2 regions of the Shewanella algidipiscicola genome follow, and region 2 is predicted to be linked to the other one. Evidence: riboswitches for the same ligand, from Rfam matches in the RefSeq annotation. Region 2 holds a riboswitch; the other holds the start of a gene.
What was found. A riboswitch is a leader RNA that binds a small molecule or an ion and turns the genes downstream of it on or off. The one in region 2 is predicted to bind lysine.
Positions count from the first base shown of each region.

Region 1 (11,546 bases), on a different contig from region 2:
AATGTTGAATTTGTTTCACAAACATTGACTGAATCAGAGCGCCCAGATTTAGGCGCTGCATCGGTTGTGGTGTCGGGCGGCCGTGCAATGGGCAGTGCTGAGAATTTTGCGATATTAGAGCAGCTTGCTGATAAATTGGGTGGCGCTTTAGGGGCATCTCGTGCGGCGGTGGATGCGGGTTATGTGCCTAACGATCTGCAAGTGGGACAAACGGGTAAGATTGTTGCGCCAGATCTGTACATTGCCGTTGGGATCTCGGGTGCGATTCAACACTTGGCTGGGATGAAGGATTCTAAGGTGATTGTGGCTATCAACAAGGATCCAGAAGCGCCTATTTTCCAAGTGGCCGATTATGGTTTAGAAGCCGATCTGTTTGATGCAGTACCTAAGTTAGTGGCACTTCTTTAATTAATTGTAAGTACTTAGTGAACGTCTTGGTGTTCATTTAAAACTTAGTGTGATATAGATCACGTTGGGCGGCTTTAAGGTAGCATCCTTAAAGCCGCTTGTGTTTTTATGTGCGTCACGCCTGCCGATAGTGAAATTGGTAGGCGTCCTGAGACGTAGAGGTGCATTAAATATTAGTAGTATTCGTTAGGGTGATGCCGTATAGCGAATAGGAAAGGATTTGATGCCGAAGTGGTTGAGTTCATCAAAGCTCACTGCTGGGGCTGTCATCGAATAGAGGCAGCACTGCCATAGTGCTTTTTATCCGGAATGATAAAAAGAAGGTATACCGACAACTGGTATCACTATGGAGCGCTACTGATAGGACAGGTGTAATATCTTTTGCTATATCCCACCAGTTCAGTTGCCCTCCATTCGTATTTTAACGAAGACAATATAAAACAATGACAACTTTGAGTTACGCCGATTCGGCGCTTTCCTTGCTGCCCCCTGTGGTGGCTATTTTGCTGGCGATTTTTACTCGTCGAGTATTACTTTCGCTTGGGGTGGGCATTCTGCTTGGTGCGGTTTTTATTACCGATTACTCAGTAGTAGACTCAGGACACTACCTTACTAAGCAGGTGACAGGGTTATTTTGGGACGATGGCGCCCTAAATAGCTGGAATGTCTATCTTCTTGGCTTCCTTATCTTGCTAGGGATGATCACTGCGTTGATCACTGTCAGCGGCGCTGCTAAGGCATTTGCCGATTGGGCTCGTCAGCATATTCGTAATAAACGAGATGCTAAGTTGCTGACCATGTTTTTAGGTTGCGTGGTTTTTATTGACGATTATTTCAATAGTTTAGTTGTCGGCAGTGTGGCAAGGCCGTTAACGGATCGCTATTACATTTCGCGCAGTAAACTGGCCTATCTGCTGGATTCGACCGCAGCCCCAATCTGCGTTATCTCACCAGTATCGAGTTGGGGGGCGTATATTATTGCGCTGATTGGCGGTATTTTAACGGCACATGGTTTTGCCGATACGGGGCATCTAAGCGTGTTTATTCAGATGATCCCGATGAACTTCTACGCCATCTTTGCGCTGTTACTCCTATTATGTGTCGCTTTTATGGGGCTCGATGTTGGCCCCATGCGCCAGCATGAGCTTAACGCCCAAAAGGGCCATCTGTATGATGAATCTAAAGGGCTACCACCAGGGGCCAATAGCGATCTGCCTGAAGCCGATTCGGGGAAAATTTCAGGATTATTTTTACCCATTACCGTACTGGTTGCCGCCACTATCTATTTTATGATCAGCAGCGGTGCCGATGCGTTAGCTGCCGAAAATCTGCCATTTACCTTAATTGGCGCCTTTGAAAAGACCGATGTGGCTTCATCACTGTTTTTTGGGGCGATCATTGGCTTGGTGGCCACATTACTGTTAGTGCTCAGTCAAGGCTTAGATAAATCATTAATCCTTAAGGGGATGATTGCGGGCGCACGCTCTATGTTACCTGCTATCTATATCTTACTGTTTGCCTGGACGATTGCCGGTGTGATTGGTCAGATGGAAACGGGTAAATATATGGCCAGCCTAGCTACGGGTAATATCCCCTTTGCATTACTGCCTGCGGTATTATTTATTTTGGCCGGATTGACCGCGTTTTCAACGGGCACCAGCTGGGGCACGTTCGGCATCATGTTGCCGATTGCCGCCGATATGGCCATGGGCACCCACACCAATATGATGCTACCTATGCTGGCAGCTGTATTAGCGGGCGCGGTATTTGGCGATCACTGCTCACCGATCTCCGATACCACCATTTTGTCGTCAACAGGCGCCAATTGTCATCACATCGACCATGTATTAACTCAGTTACCTTACGCGCTTATTGTCGCCGGGATAAGCTTAGGTGGCTATGTGGTGCTAGGCTTTACCGAATCGCTGGCTGCAGGCTTAGGTGCCAGCAGTGTGCTGTTTGTGATAAGTGTGGTTGTACTTCGCTATCAAGCCGCAAAGCCGACGATATAATCATGTTCCGCTAGGGCGAAACCAGTGATAAAAAATGCCGCTAATCATAGCGGCATTTTTATGGGCGTTGCATGAGTCACTGTAGTGTAAACCGCAAGGCTCAGTGTATTTACGCAGTAACCTTACGCGCTTATTGTCGCCGGGATATGCTTAGGTGGCTATGTGGTGCTAGGCTTTACCGAATCACTGGCTGCAGGCTTAGGTGCCAGCAGTGTGCTGTTTGTGGTAATTGTGCTGTTTGTGATAAGTGTGCTTCGCTATCAGGCCGCAAAGCCGACGATATCATCATGATCCGCTAAGGCTAAATCAATGATAAAAAAATGCCGCTAATCATAGCGGCATTTTTAATGGGCTTAGCGTGAATAGCTTTAGTTTAAACCACGACGCTTAAGTAACGCTTCTGTGGTCGGTGCTTGTCCACGGAAGGCTTTGTAGGCTTCCATTGGTGGCACACTGTTACCCACTTCACGAATGGTCTTACGGTACTTCATGCCAATGTCGCGGTTTAATCCACCTTGGGTTTGCACGTAGGCGAACGCATCGGCCGCTAAGATCTCACTCCACATATAGGCGTAGTAACTGGCCGAGTATCCACCGGGGAAGGCATGAGCAAAATAGGTCGACTTATAGCGTGGTGGTACGGCAGCGATATTGATGCCATGTTTTTCCAGCGCGTTAGCTTCGAAATTCGCTACATCTTGTAATGGTGCGTCAGCAGGTAGTGAGTGCCATTCTAAATCTACTAATGCGGCGGCCATATACTCTAGGGTATCGAAGCCTTGATTGAAGCTGCGCGATTTAAGTAATTTTTGCAGCAATTCATCAGGGATCACCTCACCAGTCTCATAGTGCTTAGCATAGTTAGCTAACACCTTAGGGTGGGCTGCCCAGTCTTCTTCGAAAGTCGATGGGAACTCGACAAAATCACGAGAGACCGCAGTGCCCGATAGGCTAGGGTAAGTGACTTTAGAGAACATACCGTGAGTGCCATGACCCAATTCGTGGAACATAGTGGTCACTTCATCGTAGCTAACGAAGGTGGGCTCTCCCTCTGGCGCCTTCTTGATGTTCATCACGTTAACCACCACAGGCTTATTGTTAAGCAGTTTTGATTGCGCTACAAATGAGCTCATCCATGCACCGCCACGCTTGCCTTCACGGGCAAAGTAATCGCCGTAGAAAATCGCCATCGAAGTCCCGTCAGTATCAAACATCTCATAGGCTTTCACATCTTCATGGTACACAGGAAGATCGGGACGGGGCTTAAAGGTCACGCCGTAAAGCGATTCCAGTGTGAAAAATACGCCGTCAGTTAATACTCGATTGAACTCGAAATAAGGCTTGATGGAACTTTCATCAAGATTAAACTTCTCTTGACGTACCTTTTCGGCATAAAACGCCCAGTCCCATGGCGCTAGGGTAAAATCGCCACCGGTTTTATTGATCATCGCCTGAATATCGTCGGCTTCTTTTTGAGTATTAGCGACAACGGCTGGCACCATAGAGCCAAACATCTTGTAAACCGCTTCGGGATTTTTAGCCATCTGCGGTGCTAGGCGATAGTCAGCCCAGCTCTTGTAGCCCAGTAGTGCGGCGCGCTCGGCGCGAAGTTGTGCAAGACGAGCAACCAATGAAGCCGTTTCGTTTTCACCCTGCATACCTCGGGTCGATGAGGCTTGCCATACACGCTGGCGTAACTCACGGTTTTCAAGCTTAGCTAATACAGGTTGGCGCGTAGTATTGGTGATGCTAAGCAGGTATTTGCCTTCATGGCCTTGAGCCGCTGCATCGGCTTTGGCGGCGCGAATTTCACTGTCAGACAAGCCCGCTAATTGATCGACATCATCAACAACCACCGCAATCTCTTTGGTCAGGCGCATTAGGCGCTGGCTAAATTCATTGGTCAGTGTCGATTGTTCTTCATTAAGCACGCGAATTTGTGCTTTTTGCTCATCGGTTAATTTGGCGCCAGCCATGACAAAGCGTTGGTGATAAACCTCGATGAGGCGTACTTCCTCGTTGGTCAAACCTAAGGTGCTGCGCTGTTGATAGAGGCTGTCGATGCGAGCGAATAATGGTGCGTTAAGGTGAATATTGTCTGAATGAGCGGCCATTTTGGGCGCCATTTCACCTTGGATTTTACGCATTGTTGGGTTGCTATCTGTGCCCGCCAAGTTATAAAACACCTTTGAAGCACGGTTTAGCAGTTCGCCGCTGGTTTCTAGTGCGACTATGGTGTTTTCAAATGTTGGTGCTTCGCTGTTATTGGCAATCGCGAGTACTTGTTGATAATGCTCTTTAATGCCTTGTTCTAGCGCAGGTTTAAAATGCTCATCCTTAATGATGTTAAAATCAGGCGCTTGATATTGAAGCGCACTGGGTTGCATTAACGGATTTTGAGTTTGAACCGCTGCGGCAGAAGGCGCTTGAGTTTCATGGATTGAGCAGCCTGTAAGGGCAATCGTGGCCGCGATAGACGCAGCAAGTAATGTTTGGCGCATGTGTATAAGAACCTTCAATTGTTGTCTTGTTATTATTTACTCGCGTTTAAAGTAGCAAGTTTGAATTAAAATTGTCTTAAGCAACTTTGAGTTTGCTCAGATATTTTACTCAAATTTAATAGTTAACAATACCATTAATCTGCTTTGTTAGGGAAGTGTCAGCAATGTTTTGTGGTTCACAACTAGGGTAATTGAACCAGTTTATAGCTGCGAAATAGGACTAATTAGTGTTAAAATGTGCCCTCAAAATAATCATAGGAATAACTCAGTTGGCGCAGCTCTATTTTTACTATTCTGCGATGAATGCAGGTAAATCGACCTCTTTACTTCAGTCATCTTATAATTATCGCGAGCGCGGTATGCACACTTTAGTGATGACAGCGTCAATTGACGATCGTTATGGCATAGGTAAGGTGGCGTCACGTATCGGTATTGAGACTGACGCGCAAGTGTTCAGTGCTAGCGATAATTTATCCGCGATGATCCAGCGTGCTCATCAACAACAACATTTACACTGTATCTTAATCGATGAATCACAATTTCTCAGTAAAGAACAGGTAAAACAATTAACTTATGTAGTTGATATTTTAGATATTCCAGTATTGTGCTACGGGCTTAAAACCGATTTCCAGGGTGAGCTTTTTAGTGGTAGTCAGTACCTGCTTGCTTGGGCCGATAAGCTGGTCGAGCTAAAAACTATTTGTCATTGCGGTCGAAAAGCCAACATGGTCGTGAGACTCGACGGTGAAGGCAAGCCCATGAAAGAGGGTGAGCAAGTGGCGATTGGTGGTAATGAAAGTTACGAGTCTGTTTGTCGTAAACATTTTCGTGAGTTTTTGTGGGATTAAATTAACTAGGGGTGAAATAGCGGCTGATTGTCTTTTAGTGATATACCTCTCCTCCACCTTGTTACACCATAATTACGATTACTCATTAGGCTGCGTGAATATGCGGCCTTTTATCTGTGATTGTCAGTTAGGAAATGAATAACTGTGGGGTGTTAAATAATAGCCACAGTTTATCGATTGAATTTAGTTTCTATATTTCGCATTTTTTCTGATGCTTATTATTACCTCGATGATCCAATTTTTGTAACATCTGTGATCTAGCTTTGATAATTGTATATCTATAGGTAATACCCAGTATTATGATTGTATTTCAGAGATGAGATCTCGCTCTTAAAAACATCAGCTGTAACATTATCGATACATAAAAGTTGTGCTAGATCAAAAGTATCTTTTGGTCTTAGCCTCAGAATTTAGCGATTCCAACGATCAATGACTAAATTTGATAGCTAATGCGTAATAACCAACCAGTGACCGATAAAGAGGTACTGCTTAGCGACGAAGATATATTGTTGTCTACGACAGACCTAAGCGGGAATATTTTACATGCTAATAACGACTTTTGCCGAATTTGTGGTTTCGAAGAAACGGAGTTATTGCAGCAACCGCACAATATTGTGCGCCACCCCGATATGCCCAAGCAAGCTTACGGCATGTTATGGAAATCACTCAAAGCGCGTCGCGCTTGGATGGGAATCGTTAAAAACCGTTGTAACGATGGCGGGTTTTACTGGGTTAATGCTTATGTGGCACCAGTTATAGAGAATGGTCAGGTTAAAGAGTATCAATCGGTTCGCCGCCGCGCAGACAAAGCGCAGATTGAGCGAGCAAAAGCGATTTATCAGAGTTTGAATAAGGATGAATCGCGCCATGAGCTCGACAGCGCAACGTTTAGTTTTACCACTAAAATCAAGTTGTTTGCAGTGGTACTGATGCTGCTGAGTTTAGCCTGTAGCATCTATTCGCCCTGGTTAGCATTGGTGATGATGTTGCCTCTGTGGTTTGGGCTGCAGCGGATCATGCGGCCACTGAGTGAGCTTAATGAACGCGCTCTGTCGATATGTGATGATGGGGCGGCAAGGTATATTTTTACTGGGCGTAACGATGAGATAGGCAATATCTTATTTGCCATGGACTCCCTGACCGCCGAGGTGGCCGGTGCAGTGGGGCGAATGGCAGATACATCATCGGCCATTGCACAAGACAGCTCAGAGTTACTGGACTCCATCACTGCTGCAGCGCAAAGGGCTGACAGCCAGAGTCAACAAACGGCGCAAGCCGCTGCGGCCGTCGAGGAGATGACAGCAAGTTTTAATGAGTTAGGTGAACAAATTAAACAGGTGGCCGTTGATGTTGAAGGTAGCCAAGCCACTGTGGCACAGGGCTATGCGCAGTTAGATGCGGTGATCAGTGCAATCAATGGGCTCAATCAAGAGGTCGGCAATTTTGCTGGCGTGGTACAAGAGATTGAACACGACAGCGTGGCAATCAATGAAGTTCTTGATGTGATCAGTAATATCGCGGAGCAAACCAACTTACTTGCGCTGAATGCGGCTATCGAAGCAGCGAGGGCGGGTGAGTCGGGTAGAGGCTTTGCGGTAGTGGCCGATGAGGTGCGAAAACTCTCGTCGAGAACCAGCGACTCTACCAGTCAAATAGATGAAATTGTTAATAAATTTCAACAAAGTGCCGCCAATGCAGCACGTACATTAGTCGCAGGACAAACCCAAGCGACTCGCGCCGTTGAATTGGTGAAGCAGGCGGAAACGGTATTTGCTGGATTAGTCTCAACCATGCAGCGCATCAATGGTATGACAGATCATAGTGCCAATGCGATGAAGGAGCAGGGAATTGCGGCCACAGAGATAAGTGACTCGTTACAAACCATCAGTGAGTTGGCCTGTGAAGGGTATGAACAATCCCAAGCCGATCGCAAACTGGGGCAAAGTACTTCGCACAAAGCGTTAGAATCGCGGCAGCTCGCCAGACAGTTTTGGACTCAAGCAATACAACGCGCTAATCGCTAAGTCGTTTTAACAAAAACCACCCTAGAATCGGTATCCTTGGGTGGTTTTTGCGGTTTATCCCGCGCTCAAGCGATGAGCCAACGCTCGGGTTATCTCCCATTTAGCATGAGATACTCTCACCATGTGGTAGTGCTAACAATCGACGTGAGCTTAAAATACCATTTCAGGTACATGCTCAGGCACGATAAGTTTCCCTGCCGTTTTTTCAATGATCTCCTCGACACTCACACCGGGTGCGCGCTCAAGCAGATGGAACGCCCCATCTTTAATTTCGACAAAAGCCAAGTCGGTTAATACCCGCTTGATACAGCCATAACCGGTGAGCGGTAGCTCGCATTTGGGCAGCAACTTTGAGTTACCGTATTTGTCGGCGTGCATCATGGTGACGATAATATTGTCGGCGCCAGCCACTAAATCCATGGCGCCGCCCATGCCTTTGACCAATTTCCCCGGGATCATCCAAGAAGCAATTGAGCCATTCACATCGACTTCAAACGCACCAAGCACGGTTAAATCTACGTGGCCGCCGCGGATCATCGCAAAGCTCTCGGCCGACGAGAAAAAAGATGCGCCGGGGACTGCCGTTACCGTTTGTTTACCCGCATTGATCAGATCGGCATCTATGGTCTCTTCCGTTGGAAACTCGCCCATGCCAAGCAGCCCATTTTCCGATTGCAGCATCACTTCAATGCCCTCGGGGATATAGTTAGCGACTAAGGTGGGAATACCAATGCCTAAATTGACATAAAAGCCATCTTGCAGCTCTTGGGAAACACGTTGTGCTAATTGTTCTCTTGATAACGCCATGGTGTTTCCTCCTATTTAGTGGCTGCTTTAACGGTACGTTGCTCGATACGCTTCTCGAACGTGCCTTGAATGAGGCGATCGACATAGATACCTGGAGTATGGATATGATCAGGGTCGAGCTCCCCAGGCTCAACGATATGCTCGGCTTCCACCACGGTGATTTTGCCAGCGGTGGCCATCATAGGGTTGAAATTGGCGGCGGTTTTACGGAATACCAAGTTACCCATAGTATCGGCTTTCCACGCGCGGACTAAGGCAAAGTCGGCTTTTAGCGCTGGCTCTAGTACGTAGTGACGGCCATCGATTTCGCGCGTCTCTTTACCTTCAGCGACGGGGGTGCCATAGCCTGTGGCGGTAAAGAAGGCGGGAATACCAGCGCCGCCCGCGCGGATTTTTTCCGCTAACGTGCCTTGTGGTGTCAAAATCACATTGAGTTCGCCTGAGAGCATCTGCTGCTCAAAGGTGGCGTTTTCACCCACATATGAGGCGATCATGGTGCTGATCTGACGGCTCTTTAACAGCAGCCCTAAGCCAAAATCATCGACGCCAGCGTTGTTGGAAATCGCTGTGAGTCCGCGAGTGCCCATTTTTACCATTTGGGCAATAAGCCCTTCAGGAATGCCGCACAGGCCAAAACCACCCACCATAATGGTCATATTGTCTTCAAGGCCATCTAATGCTGCTTCGTAGCTGTTAACCAGCTTATTGAGTCCTGCCATTATTATTATCTCCTGTGAGAGGCGCTAGGCTCAGCGCCCAGCATCTATTTATTCTAGTCGCGCCTAAGGGTTATTCGGTCAGCGCAAGGGCCACTTTAGAGCCATTTTTTCGGCCCAGAGCTTGGCTAATTGTGTTGCCCGCCTCAATTAAACGCGGTAAATCAACGCCGGTTTCTATGCCTAAACCGTGTATCATGTAGACCAGATCTTCTGTTGCCAAATTACCCGATGCACCTTTGGCATAAGGGCAACCACCCAGACCTGCGACCGAGCTGTCGATGACCCTCACGCCTGTTTCTAAACAGGCGAGAATATTAGCCAGCGCTTGACCATAGGTATCATGAAAATGCAGCGCAAGTTTGCCTACAGGGACTTTCTCGGCAACCGCTTCAACCATTTTACGGGCGTTAATGGGCGTGCCAACACCGATAGTGTCGCCGAGTGAAACTTCATAGCAGCCCATCTTGTAAAGAAGTTCTGCCACTCTCGCGACTTCACTTACGGCAATATCACCTTCATAGGGACAGCCTAAAACACAAGAGACATAGCCCCGTACGGCGATGTTTTTGGCTTTAGCCGCCTCTATCACAGGGATAAAGCGCTCTATCGATTCCTCAATTGAACAGTTGATATTACGCTGGCTGAAGCTCTGTGAAGCGGCACCAAAGATGGCCACTTCGTCTGCACCAGCGTCAAGCGCAAGTTCCAGCCCTTTTAAATTGGGCGTCAGCGCGCTGTAGACTACGCCACTGCGTTTATTGAGCTGCTTAAAAATATCCGCCGAATCGGCCATCTGTGGCACCCATTTGGGTGACACAAAGCTGCCAGCCTCGATGCGCTTTAGGCCAGCCATGGCTAACTGGTCGATAAGGATAAGCTTGTCAGCCGTAGTGACTGCTCGCTCGTTTTGCAAGCCATCGCGAGCACCAACCTCAAAAAGGCTTACCTTGCTTGGGTATCTGCCAAGGCTAGTGGACATGATTAAGCCTCCTCACTAGCGCTGACATCGGCAAGTACTGCGCCATCACTGACCAGCTCGCCAGGCTCAAAGAAAAAGGCAGCAACGGTGCCATTAAAGGGAGCTTCTATGGTGTATTCCATCTTCATCGCTTCCATCACCATTAAGCCTTGACCTTGTTCAACCTTATCGCCGACTGCAACAAGATGGGTCACGATAGTGCCATTCATAGGCGCTTTTAGTTTATCTTCGCTGCTGCCTTGCTCTTCAAAAATTTCAGTCTGAATCGCACGGTAATGATAGCTGCCAGAGGGTAAAAATAGCGTAAAGTCATCACCTTCACGGCTCACGGGGATCTTGCTCTTATGGCCGTTAATCTCCGCATGCAGCAGATCTTGTTTTAGCTCACCGCTGAGGGTCAGTGTTTGATCGTTAAAGTTGAGATAATAACTATCACCTACTTGACTGAGGGTTAAGTGCTGTATTTGATGTTGGTCATCCAGCAAGGTGAGCTGGTGAACGCCGCTGCGGTTAAGCCTAAAGCCACTCACTTGGCCCCAAGGCGAGTAGGGATCATTGCTATTGGTAGCGGTGAGTTTTGCCTGCTCTTTTTGCGCGCAAAGGTGGTATAGCGCGGCAAAGGCGAGGGCACTATTTTGCTCTTTGCTATTGTCAGTATCTAAATTCGTACCAATTAAGGTGTCGCCGTAACGCTCAATAAAGTCGGTGCTAAAGTTGGCATCGCTAAAGGCGTGATGCTCAGCGATATTGGCTAAGAACTCGATGTTATGTTTCAGGCCACTGATTTGATATGACTCGAGGGCATGCACTAAACGTTGCAGTGCCCGTGGGCGTGACTCGTCCCAAACAATCAATTTGGCAATCATGGGGTCGTAAAAGTTACTGATCACATCGTTTTCGCGAATGCCTGAGTCGATACGCACATAGCGGTTTTGCTCGGGCTCACGCAGGAAGTTCAGTTTACCACTGGCGGGTAAAAACGCATTTTGCGGATCTTCGGCGTAAATTCGCACTTCAAATGAATGTCCATGAATGCGCACTTCATCTTGGCTCAGTGGTAATTCGCTGCCACTGGCAACCATCAGCTGCCACTTTACTAGGTCTTGGCCGGTGACCATCTCGGTGACAGGATGCTCAACCTGTAGACGCGTATTCATCTCCATAAAGTAGAAGCTGCTCGCCTCATCGGTCGCGTGGGTATCGAGCAGAAACTCGACGGTACCGGCGCCGACATAATCAATCGCTTTT
Region 1 is NZ_OXJV01000001.1:774,683-786,228, reverse strand. Features, by position in the region: gene DN599_RS03500 (electron transfer flavoprotein subunit alpha/FixB family protein) at 1-408, shown strand, start outside; lysine riboswitch at 557-773, shown strand; gene DN599_RS03495 (Na+/H+ antiporter NhaC family protein) at 852-2,420, shown strand; gene DN599_RS03485 (M3 family metallopeptidase) at 2,789-4,921, opposite strand; gene DN599_RS03480 (thymidine kinase) at 5,191-5,769, shown strand; gene DN599_RS03475 (methyl-accepting chemotaxis protein) at 6,219-7,793, shown strand; gene DN599_RS03470 (CoA transferase subunit B) at 7,944-8,600, opposite strand; gene DN599_RS03465 (CoA transferase subunit A) at 8,612-9,319, opposite strand; gene DN599_RS03460 (hydroxymethylglutaryl-CoA lyase) at 9,390-10,298, opposite strand; gene DN599_RS03455 (acetyl-CoA carboxylase biotin carboxylase subunit) at 10,301-11,546, opposite strand, start outside.
Region 1: another riboswitch for lysine. It lies ahead of DN599_RS03495 (Na+/H+ antiporter NhaC family protein); the one in region 2 lies ahead of lysC (lysine-sensitive aspartokinase 3).

Region 2 (11,546 bases):
ATACTGGTGTTTAACTACCTACACAGACCGCTATTTGAGCAAATAAAACACTGTGTTAAGCCAGAGGGACTGTTAATTTACGAGACCTTCACTACAGAGCAAGCCAAGGTAGGCCGGCCTAAAAACCCCGCTTTTTTGCTACAAGCCGATGAGCTGCTCACTCAATTCGATGAGTTTGATATATTGCACTATTTTGAAGGTAATGTAGGCTGTGAGGATGAGCCCATCTATAAAGCCCAGTTTATCGGGCAAAAACGCGCTTAGCCTCATCAACACAGCATTAAGGACGTTACATGTTTCCCTATCCCCAGCAATATCGCTTAGCGGCGCCGCCGCTCATCACCGTGCTTATGGTTGTTTGGGCGTTATTGTCTAGGGCATTATTGGGGGACGCTAGCCCTATTGGTTTCTACCCACTGTTTATGTTGTTTCCTCTCAATATCCTGCTGCATGGCCAACTGCTTTGGCAGGCCAAAGGGATGGAGCGACTCGATCAAGCTCTGTACGCCTTTATTCATCTGTCGCTGGCTTTTGTGGTTTGGACCTTTGCCATCATGCATGTCAATGGCCATAGCCTGTAAACTGCGCCCAATTTACCCGCTGCAGGTGAGTTTTGCTTGCGAGCCATGACGCTAAACGGTATCTTGGCTGCCGCTTAAAAATACCGAACCGACTATGAAAGATTTTGTATACACTCCACCCACCACGCCTTGGCTAGATGTGGTGCATCAAGACAAAGATATCATCGTGCTCAATAAACCCTCTGGGCTGCTCTCAGTCCCGGGGCGCGATCCCGCCTATCATGACAGCGTTTTTGCCCGCGTACTCAGCCAACACCCTAACGCCCAGATAGTACATCGTCTCGATATGGCAACCTCTGGCATTATCGTCCTTGCCCTGCGCCGCAGCGCCGAGCGCGAATTGAAACGCCAATTTAGGGACAGAGAAACTCACAAAACCTACTACGCGCGCGTCGCAGGCCATGTTAAACCCCAAAGCGGCACCGTTGAGCTGCCGCTGATCTGCGATTGGCCTAATCGCCCCAAACAGAAAGTCGATCACAGATTAGGTAAGCCCTCGACCACCCATTTCGAGGTGATTAGCCGCGCGAAACGCTCAACCTTGGTTAAACTCACGCCTATTACTGGCCGCTCTCACCAATTGCGGGTACATATGATGGCCTTGGGACACCCCATTCTTGGCGATAACTTTTACGCCGATGCATTAGCCAAACGACTCGCCCCTAGATTACTGCTGCATGCCCAGTCGCTAACCCTTCATCACCCCTACAGCGGTGAGCCGATGACCTTTAGCACAGACATCCCATTTGCAACGCCGAGCGAACAGCAATAGCTAACAACAACCTAACTAGGCTGCTATTAGCTATTGAAATTGGCATTAATTGGCCTAAAAAGTTAGCCGTTACTCAAAAAATATCGTAGATTAGCAAACAATATTAATCATAAAGCGGTATTGACTAGTGGATAGTTCATTTCAACGTGATCAATTAGATAATCAAATTCTGTCGGCATTAATGCAAGAGGCACGCACCCCCTTTGCCGAGCTTGCTAAGCGATTTGGTGTCAGTGCTGGCACCATTCATGTGCGAGTAGAAAAGATGAAGCAAGCTGGCATCATTACTGGCGCGCAGATCACTGTCAACCCTAAGGCGCTAGGCTACGATGTGTGCTGTTTTATCGGCATTAACCTTAAGAGCGCCGGTGACTACCCTGCCGCCATAGCTAAGCTTAATGCGTTAGAGGAGGTGACCGAAGCCTATTACACCACGGGCAACTACAGTATTTTTGTCAAGGTGATGTGCCAGTCTATCGATGGTTTGCAGCATGTGCTGATTAACCGCATTCAATCGATTGATGAAATCCAATCTACCGAAACCTTAATTAGCCTACAAAATCCGATTATTCGTGCCGTTAAACCATAAAGGTTACCAATAACGCAGCAGCGATGTCCGCTATAGGTAGTGGCGACCTCTGGCATCGCTAATACCTAAAACCTATGACGCTTTACAACTCAGGTTTATAGCTTGAATATCGGTGCATTAGAGCTCAAATACATGGGTCATTACTTTATACAGCTCGGTACCTTGATAAACCGAGGCAGAAGCAAAATGCAAAATCGGCACGCACGCTTGCGATAAGCATAAAGGGGTTAATGTAGACCCACAGCCATACTGATCCACCCGCAAAATAGTCGCTAAAGGCGAACCTGCGGCTAATGGCTCGCCTAACTTAGCGGTATACTCCACCATGCCCCCCATGGGGGAGTGGTATTTTTTATAGTCACGAAGATAACAGCCATACCGCGCCATCTTAGCGGGCAAAATGGGGTCGGCAACCACACCGCGATGACTCAAATACGCCATGATCCCATCGGCATCTAGGCGTGCATCGGCGAGATCGATATGCTCTTGCGAGCCCAGCTCCAAGGTAAACGCAGACACAGGTAGCGCTAATTCTCGCCCCTGCGCTGCTAGGTACTGACACAATTGCCACCAAGGATAAAATATCGATTCATCCATCGCCCCGCCAAACTCATTAGGCATAAATAGCGTGTGGGCTATCGAAAATAACCTCGCGGCCTCACTATCATATTCGGGACAATACAGATGTTTGCAGGCCTTGGGCCCGGTGTGCAGATCCAACACGATATCCGCTTGATGCCCTAAATGCTGCAGTGTGACCGCTTGGCGATGCCCCGTCGTCACGCCCCACTCATGCTGCAGACGCTGCTGACAGCTATCAAGCAACATGGCGCGATAAGCCGCCACCAAGGCGTTATCGTCTAACTCGGCATGCTGTCGATACCAAGCGGCCACATCGATATGATGATTTAAGTATTCGCGATTCCAATTCACCCCGGTTATCGGGTCAAAACGCCCAAGGGTAAACTCACCACTTTTTTGGTTAATCCCCAAAGGGTTGGCGAGTGGCACCAAGGTGACACTGCCGAGCAACTCGCAGTTTTCCAGTTGCTGCATTAACTGGTAAATCACCGCATTGCCCTGCACCTCGGCGCCATGCACATTCGCCTGAATATAGACACTCGGCCCACACATCACGGCTGGCGTAAACTGAAAAATGGGCAACTCGAGATCTTGCCCTGTCGCCAACTCGCCAATTTTCAACGTACTACGAGTGGGTTTCATCGTGCACCTTCGAACAGATTTTCATGTAACGAGCGGACCACCTGCGCCGCCTCACTTTCGGCAACCAACACACATAGGTTATGTGGGCTAGCTCCTTGGCAGATCATGCGCACATTATGCGGCTCTAGCACCTCAAACACTCGGCGGCATACCCCAGGTGTAGAGGCAATTTTATTGCCCACTATCGCCACTAAGGCTAAATTATCTTCCACACGCACCCGGCAATGCTGCGACAACTCTTGCAATAGCGCTTCACTAAGCAAATTATTGCCAGCCGAATCAGAGCCGGTTTTATCTAAGGTCAACGACACGTTAACTTCCGAGGTCGTGATCAAATCGACACTTATTTTGTGCCTTGCTAGCGTAGCAAAGGTCTCAGCCAAGAAACCTTGCGCATGTAGCATCTGCAAACTGTGTAGATTCAGTAAGGTTTGATCGCGGCGCACGGCCACGGCGCGGTAAATAGGCTCATCACTCACTTGATGACGTATCCAAGTACCGCCACGTTCAGGTTCTTTGCTCGAGCCCACAAACACCTGAATTTTTTGCCTTACCGCAGGTAAAATGGTCGCAGGATGCAGCACCTTAGCGCCAAAAGTCGCCATTTCAGCGGCTTCATTAAAGCTAATTTCGGCGATGGGCTGTGCATTGGGGGCCAAGCGTGGATCGGTAGTGTAAATCCCAGCCACATCGGTCCAAATTTCGACCGCCGATGCCTTAAGGGCCTCGGCCAATAATGCCGCCGAGTAATCGCTACCGCCACGCCCTAATGTGGTGGTGGCGCCCTGTGCATCGGCCCCAATAAACCCTTGAGTAACAATACGCTGCTCGGCCAGCAGCGGGGCTAAATGCGCCGCGCATAAGGCTGCAACCTGCTCAATTTGAGGCTCAGCACGGCCAAAATGACTGTCGGTGCGCATCACTTGGCGTACATCAAAGGCTGACGCCGCCTCACCTTTTTCACGTAATACAGCAGCAAACAGCGCCGCTGAACATTGCTCTCCTTGTGCTAACAACTCATCCATGGTGGCTTTGCAGCGTTCACGACTCAAGGACTCACTTAACATAGCGATACGGCTGAGCACGCCATCGAGGTGAGCGGCAACCTCTGCAGGACGACCGAGTTGGTCAAGGATTTGGTATTGAATTGAGGCAATCTGCTTAAGTAGCTGTTGACGTCGCTCGTCATCGAGCTGCGCTTGAGTCAACTCCACCAGCAAATTGGTGACGCCGCTAGAGGCACTCACGACTACAATACGTGTATTAGGATTGGCAATAATGATGTCGGCACAGCGACTCATTGCTGTGTAGTCAGCAACGGATGTACCACCGAATTTAGCTACGACAATCGACATTAGCCCACCTCAACGACATTGAAGCAGTAACAAGACACGACAAGAATAGATAACATGATAAACCTCCGAACTTACTTCGTTCGAAGAGCCTGGTGCAAAGATTACGCACCCCAAGACGGGAAATAGCGATCACCACCAGAAGCTCTCCACCAAAAAACAGGTGACAATCGACAGGATTCAACCATATCGACCGATAAACAAACGAAACCAAACACTTGTCTATCTCGGCGTTAATCTCCATCATAAGCAATCGTCAGAGTTTGGCCTCTTCATGCTTACTACCTAGTTAACGCTCCTCTTCTGTATCTCAAGCGCATTGACGCACAAGATGGTTGAAAATTAGCAAATATCTGTCTAATAAGTCAACGATATTTATTCAATATGAGTAAATATCCTTTCAAGGTGACCGTCATATTTAAAAACAGCACTAAGATTGGATTTCGGGTAACTCACTGACCAGACAAACCCGCGCCGAAAAAGCGCCCATGGTCAGCTCAGGGTAATTAAGTAAGCAAGGCACCAATTGCAACTGATCGCCTTCGACAAAATAGATCGCATTTTGATTAAACTGCCGGCCCAGTGCCACCGCTAATGGCTTCTCTATTGGGACAGCCCAGCTTTTTTCCATATGACGACGGTCATAAGAGGCCCCGATTATGGCACGATAAGGACGCTTAAGTTCGATGATATGTCGCTGTAATTGACTATCTAACAGACGATTTTGAGGCGCTGACAACACTCGTCCCCTTGGGTTGTGTGCGGTGATGATGGCGAAAGATAAGGCGGGAGAAAACCCTTGGGTCAATAGAAATTGGGTATGCTGATAACTGTGCCAAAAATGGTCATCTATGGTACTCATTCGCCGAACATTCCTAAATTAGCGTGCGATAATTATAGTTAAATCATCTCAACTGCCTAGAACAAACAGATTATATCTCTGTTAAATTATAATTAATGACCATAAAATCAAAAGATTAGCCATAAAAAATTGATAAACATCAAATCTAAGCGTAAATTTGTTAACATTTCATTTGTTAACAAATGACTAAAACGAGTACAATACGTCGGTTGATTCACTTCCACTCGTCAAGCATGAACAACTTTTGTTACGCCATGTCTAAATCACTGTGATCAAAAGTTGTCAATTTCCTATAGATATGAGCGATTTTGTCGCTTTTAATATTGAAACTTGAAAATTTCAATAGTTAAAGGAACTATTTCCTACTATTGTTAATCGTAGTGGATACAGTTAGCGCATCTTTTTCAACAAAGAGATACGCATACCTTACTAATCATGAAGTGTGTTGCGGTTTCAGTCGTTTTAGTGAAAGCACCTACGTGACTCGGTAATTTTCAACACGACAAGTTAGGGCGCAACCGCACGCCGCGCTCATGGTTAGCACAGATGTAAATAAATATTAGGTAGATAAATATGCAAAATCCGCACATTCTGATCGTAGAAGATGAAGCCGTTACCCGGAACACGCTAAGAAGTATTTTCGAGGCTGAAGGATATGTGGTAACTGAAGCCAATGACGGCGCAGAAATGCATAAAGCAATGCAAGAAAACAAGATCAATCTCGTCGTTATGGATATTAATCTTCCAGGCAAGAATGGTCTTTTGTTGGCACGTGAACTTCGTGAAATAAACAATATCGGTCTAATCTTCCTAACGGGCCGTGATAACGAAGTTGACAAGATCTTGGGCCTTGAAATTGGTGCAGATGATTACATCACTAAGCCATTCAACCCACGTGAGCTAACAATTCGTGCACGTAATTTGTTGACCCGTGTGAATAGCACTGGTGTAGAAACAGAAGAAAAGAGCGCGGTAGAATACTACCGTTTCAACGGCTGGAGCTTAGAAATTAACAGCCGTTCATTGGTTAGCCCACAGGGCGAGTCATACAAGCTTCCACGCAGTGAATTTCGTGCGATGCTTCACTTCGTTGAAAACCCAGGTAAGATCCTGACTCGTGCAGACTTACTGATGAAGATGACCGGCCGTGAGCTTAAGCCACATGACCGTACGGTTGACGTCACGATTCGTCGTATCCGTAAGCACTTTGAAAGCTTACCAGATACGCCAGAAATCATCGCGACAATCCACGGTGAAGGTTACCGCTTCTGTGGTAATTTAGAAGACGCATAAGCTTACGCTTATGTTATTCAATGAAAAAGCCAGTCGTGAGACTGGCTTTTTTGTGTCCTGAACACTTATGCCACTGTGGGCTAGACTTCGAATCCAGCTCGATATCATTTCAATCCGGCCGAGTGGCTTTTGGATATGCTAATTTGAAGCTAAAACCTCATGGTTACCCATCGCCTGCCCTGCGATATCTGCAGCACATTTTTGGCTAGATCAGCGATAGTCTAACTTAGTATTTATAGACGAAAAACAGGGATTATGAGTACGGTTGCCCCTGTCCCAATATTTGCGATTAGCGTCATATTGCAGACCAAGTTACTCCGTAACTACGGTTTGCAACCAGTCCTGTAGCTGCTGTAATTCTTGGTTATTAAACATCACTAGACCAGCATGTGTCCTCCTCTGGGAAAAATGTAACTGCAGGTTTGGCGATTGTAAATGGCTAAAGTAACTTGCTGGAGCTATCGAATCTTGCTCTGATGCTATCAATAAAGTGGGTGTATTTGAACGGGTCAATAAAGGGGCTATTGCCGTATCTTGAAGAGTTATATTGCGTTGCTGCAAAACGGTATCTGTGATCTGGCGTAATTGCTGTTCGCCCAATATTCGGTAATACCATGAATATTCCTGTGCGACGTAATTCTTTAACCCGGTACTAAAGTCATGCATAGGCGCAATTAATACTTGTCCAGTAATGTTCTGTCGTCTTGCGCTAATTTGCGCAGCGACATTGGCGCCAAGTGAATGCCCCAATAAATACACAGGCCCAATTATTTGGTGCCTTTGTTGGTGGCGCTGGGCTTGAGCTCATAGAAGAAAAAGGAAAACAAGAAATTAAAAAGCTAAAACTGGCTAAAAAGGGCATCTGCAGTAAATAAGAATTAGTGATTCCTTTCCCCAAATAGCCCTGTGACTTATATCAAACCACAGGGCTTGTTGTTCTAACGCAGCGCTAAAAATTCCAGCTTGCCGCCTAGAAACTATCGTTAACCTTTCTGTTTCAGTTGTTTATCTAAGAAATCGGCCAGCGAGCGGTATAGATGCGTTCTCACTTTCTCGCCGCGCATCGAATGCTTAGACCCGGGGTAGTCGATCATCTGAAACAGTTTGCCCTCATCTTGCAGCGCCTTATAAACCCGCGTGCTGTTTTCAAACAACACATTGTCATCGGCCATGCCATGATACATCAACAATCCCGACTGATAATCTTTGACATAAGGCAGTACACTGCTGGCTTCATAACCTTCGGCATTGCTGCCTGGGTGCGACAAATAACGCTCGGTATAGTGGGTATCATACAAGGCCCAGTCAGTTACCGGTGCACCCGCAATCGCGGCTTTGAAATGCGTGGGCGCTTTAAATAGACTCATTAAGGCCATATAACCGCCGTAGCTATGACCATAAATCGCAATGTTGTCACCATCGACATAATTTAAGCTACGCAAATAATCGACGCCCGCCTTTTGATCGTCAACTTCCGCTTGCCCAAGTTGCTTGTAGATCACATGTTCAAACTGAGTGCCCCTATGGGCCGAGCCACGATTATCGAGCTGAAACACGATAAAGCCTTGTTGCAGCAGGTACTGGGTAAAGTAGTCTTGTTCACTCCAACTATTGACTACCAACTGAGCATGAGGGCCACCGTACACACGCACCACAACCGGATACTGCTGGGTGGCATCAAAGCCTGTGGGTTTAAAGAGACGATACTGCAAGGCTTGACCATCTTGCGCTTTTATCTGACCAAATTCAGGTAATTGCCATTGACCGAAGAAGGGATATAAGGGATGAGATTCATCGACATTATTTTGCTCGACCCAAGCCAAGCGCTCCCCTTTAGCACCATGCAGACTAACCTGCGGCGGCTGCACTAGACTATTAAAGTAATCGAGGTAAATAGGCTGATTGTCGGCAAATACTGGCCCATGCATACCCGCTCGGCGGCTAATTTGCTCTATTTCGCCTCCGGCTAAGGGCACGCGGTATAGGTGCTTTTCGATGACACTGCTTTTGCGGCCCGTAAAGTAGACCCAGCCAGCCTGCTCATCGACATATTCCACCTCATCGACTGCCCAAGTTCCTTTGGTAAGTTGCTTAATAAGCTTACCTTGCAGATCAAATAGGTACAGATGATTAAAGCCATCACGCTCCGAGGCCCAAACCAGTTGTGGCTGCTGTTTCAAGAAATGCAGATCGTTGTTTAAATTAACCCAAGCCTTACTGCGCTCTTTGATAACCGTTGTAGGTGCCGCGGTACCGTTTAAAGCGGCAATGCGTAGGTCTAAGGTCTGTTGATCACGGCTTTGCCACTGAAATGACACATGCTGACTATCTGGCAGCCACTTAACCCGAGGCAGGTAGCTATCTGGGGTTTGGCCGATATCAATCCAGCGTACGTTGTTATCTTCAATATTGACCACACCCAGTTCGATACTGACATTATTTTTGCCCGCATAAGGGTAACGTTGCTCGGTAAGCTTAATGCCATCGGCATAAATTTCGTTGCGAGTCACCAACTCGACAGCCGACTCGTCGATACGGGTAAAGGCGATAGCCGACTCATCGGGCGCCCACCAATAACCAGTCATGCGGTCCATCTCTTCTTGCGCAACAAACTCGGCCATCGCATTTTTAATCGCGCCACCACCATCTTGGGTTAATGCGGTTAATTGGCGAGTCTCGAGGTTAAGCACATACAAGTTTTGCTCGCGCACAAACGATACAAAATGCCCCTTAGGCGACAATCTGGCGTCGGTAATAAAGCCCTCACCGGTTGGCAACACTTCCACTTTGGCATCGGCAAGCGAATAGTAATACAAGGCTCCAGACGCTGGGATCAATATGGCTTGGCTGTCATCGGCCCAGAAATACTCCATGATCCCTTGACCATAAATGCGTTGACGCTCGCGACGGGCCTTCTCTTCGTCCGACAGCTCGCCACTTTTAAGGCGATCGGCATTGAGCAAGATATCTTGCTCGCCGGTGGCCACATCCATCTGCCATAGGTCATATAAGTATTGGTCGTCGACCCGCCCTGCAAGGTAAGTCACCCGTTGACCATCGGGAGACAAGGTTAACCCCCGCGGACTGCTGCCAGCTAATGCCGGCGAGGCATACAAGCGCTCGACAGTTAACGCTGCCTTACCACCTTGGGGTTGATTAAGCTCGGCTTGCGCCGCAGATACACAGTGAGATAAAAGCATAGGCACCACCATTAGCGCAGAACTAATCCATTTTTTTTTCATTATTATGTCCTGGATATAAAACGAGTTTGATTAACTAAGCTATGACGCATTGTGCCTCAAAGTTGCGCAAAATAAAAACGCAGCCACTTAGCCCCCGGCGTAATTAGCCGCTGAAAAAACGATTCATCTACGGTAGAATAGCCACCAGAATTAAACCCTATAAAAACATGCTGACCTCAAATGTGAGCCTAGCTCGCTATGTCATAGGAAATAACATGCAAACTCTGGCGCAACACCTCAGTTCACAAGGGATTGAAGCTCCTTTGTCTCAACTCATTCTGACCCTAGCCGACACCTCTAAAGCGATAAGCCATGCAGTGCGTCATGGCGCACTGGCCGGTGTACTCGGTGCCACCGAGCAAGAAAACGTCCAAGGCGAAACCCAAAAGAAGCTCGATGTGATCACCAATGACATGCTTAAAGACGCGCTAAAAGCCGATAGCACGGTACGCGGCTTAGCATCAGAAGAGGAAGACCATATTGTTGAGGTCGGCCAAAGTGGCGATTTTTTAGTGTGTTTCGACCCACTAGATGGCTCATCGAATATCGATATTAACTCACTGGTGGGCACCATTTTTTCGGTGCTACCCGCGCCAAAAGGTGAACTGAGTCAGCAGAGTTTTTTACAAAATGGTCGCCATCAAGTGGCCGCGGGTTATGTATTGTATGGCCCATCGACCATGCTGGCCTTAACCACAGGTAAAGGGGTGCAGCTATTTACCCTCAACCCAGATACCAACGAATATTTGCTCACCAATGATGCCATGGCCATTAGCAAAGATACTGGCGAGTTTGCCATCAATATGTCAAACCAACGCTTCTGGGAAGCGCCAATGCAGACCTATATTAGCGATCTACTGCTAGGGAAAATTGGCCCGCGTGAAAAGTCATTCAACATGCGCTGGATTGCCGCCATGGTGGGCGATGTGCACCGCGTATTGTGTCGCGGCGGACTCTTTACCTACCCAACGGACAATAAAAACCCAGACAAACCCTATAAACTGCGCTTGATGTATGAAGCCAACCCCATGTCGTTTTTGGTCGAACAGGCAGGCGGTAAAGCCTCAACCGGCTATGAAAACATCATGGATATTGAGCCCAGCGACATTCACCAGCGCGTCGCAGTGATTTTAGGCTCGGCTAACGAGGTCGATGCCTGCCTCGAATATCATGGCGTCGATTACAGTCAAGAGCCTAGCCTGTAGCCAATCAGCTAGCAGCACTCGCAATAAAAAGTCGCCAAGGGCGACTTTTTTATTGCTTCTAACCATGACCTTTTGATGTAACGATGACTTGCTGCAAATATGTGCCAGCCATTATTAATCAGTCTCGATATCAATACGTAGCACCACATGAAGGTGATTCGACATTACGGCAAATGCTGCTACATCAATGGCAAAAGCCGCTGCAAGCTCAAACACCAGCGATTCTATCCAACTGCGGCGATGATCATAATTTTTCCCCGAATAGGCATCATCACCACATAAAAAGGCGCGCCTCACTACACCGGCTACAACAATGATAATAGGGTATGTCTTCAAGACTAATTTGGGTACGGCAAGGGCGTCGCATAACAACCTCCTTGTCTAATGCTTCTTCAAAGCTTAGTAGAAGGTCGTTTCTGATGCACA
Region 2 is NZ_OXJV01000012.1:269,309-280,854, reverse strand. Features, by position in the region: gene DN599_RS08700 (class I SAM-dependent methyltransferase) at 1-264, shown strand, start outside; gene DN599_RS08695 (hypothetical protein) at 294-581, shown strand; gene rluA (bifunctional tRNA pseudouridine(32) synthase/23S rRNA pseudouridine(746) synthase RluA) at 676-1,353, shown strand; gene asnC (transcriptional regulator AsnC) at 1,481-1,942, shown strand; gene DN599_RS08680 (succinylglutamate desuccinylase/aspartoacylase family protein) at 2,060-3,166, opposite strand; gene lysC (lysine-sensitive aspartokinase 3) at 3,163-4,521, opposite strand; lysine riboswitch at 4,653-4,829, opposite strand; gene DN599_RS08670 (DUF3293 domain-containing protein) at 4,949-5,380, opposite strand; gene arcA (two-component system response regulator ArcA) at 5,954-6,673, shown strand; gene DN599_RS08660 (lysophospholipase) at 6,986-7,432, opposite strand; gene DN599_RS08655 (S9 family peptidase) at 7,657-9,915, opposite strand; gene DN599_RS08650 (class 1 fructose-bisphosphatase) at 10,131-11,120, shown strand; partial or broken gene DN599_RS08645 (transposase) at 11,241-11,487, opposite strand.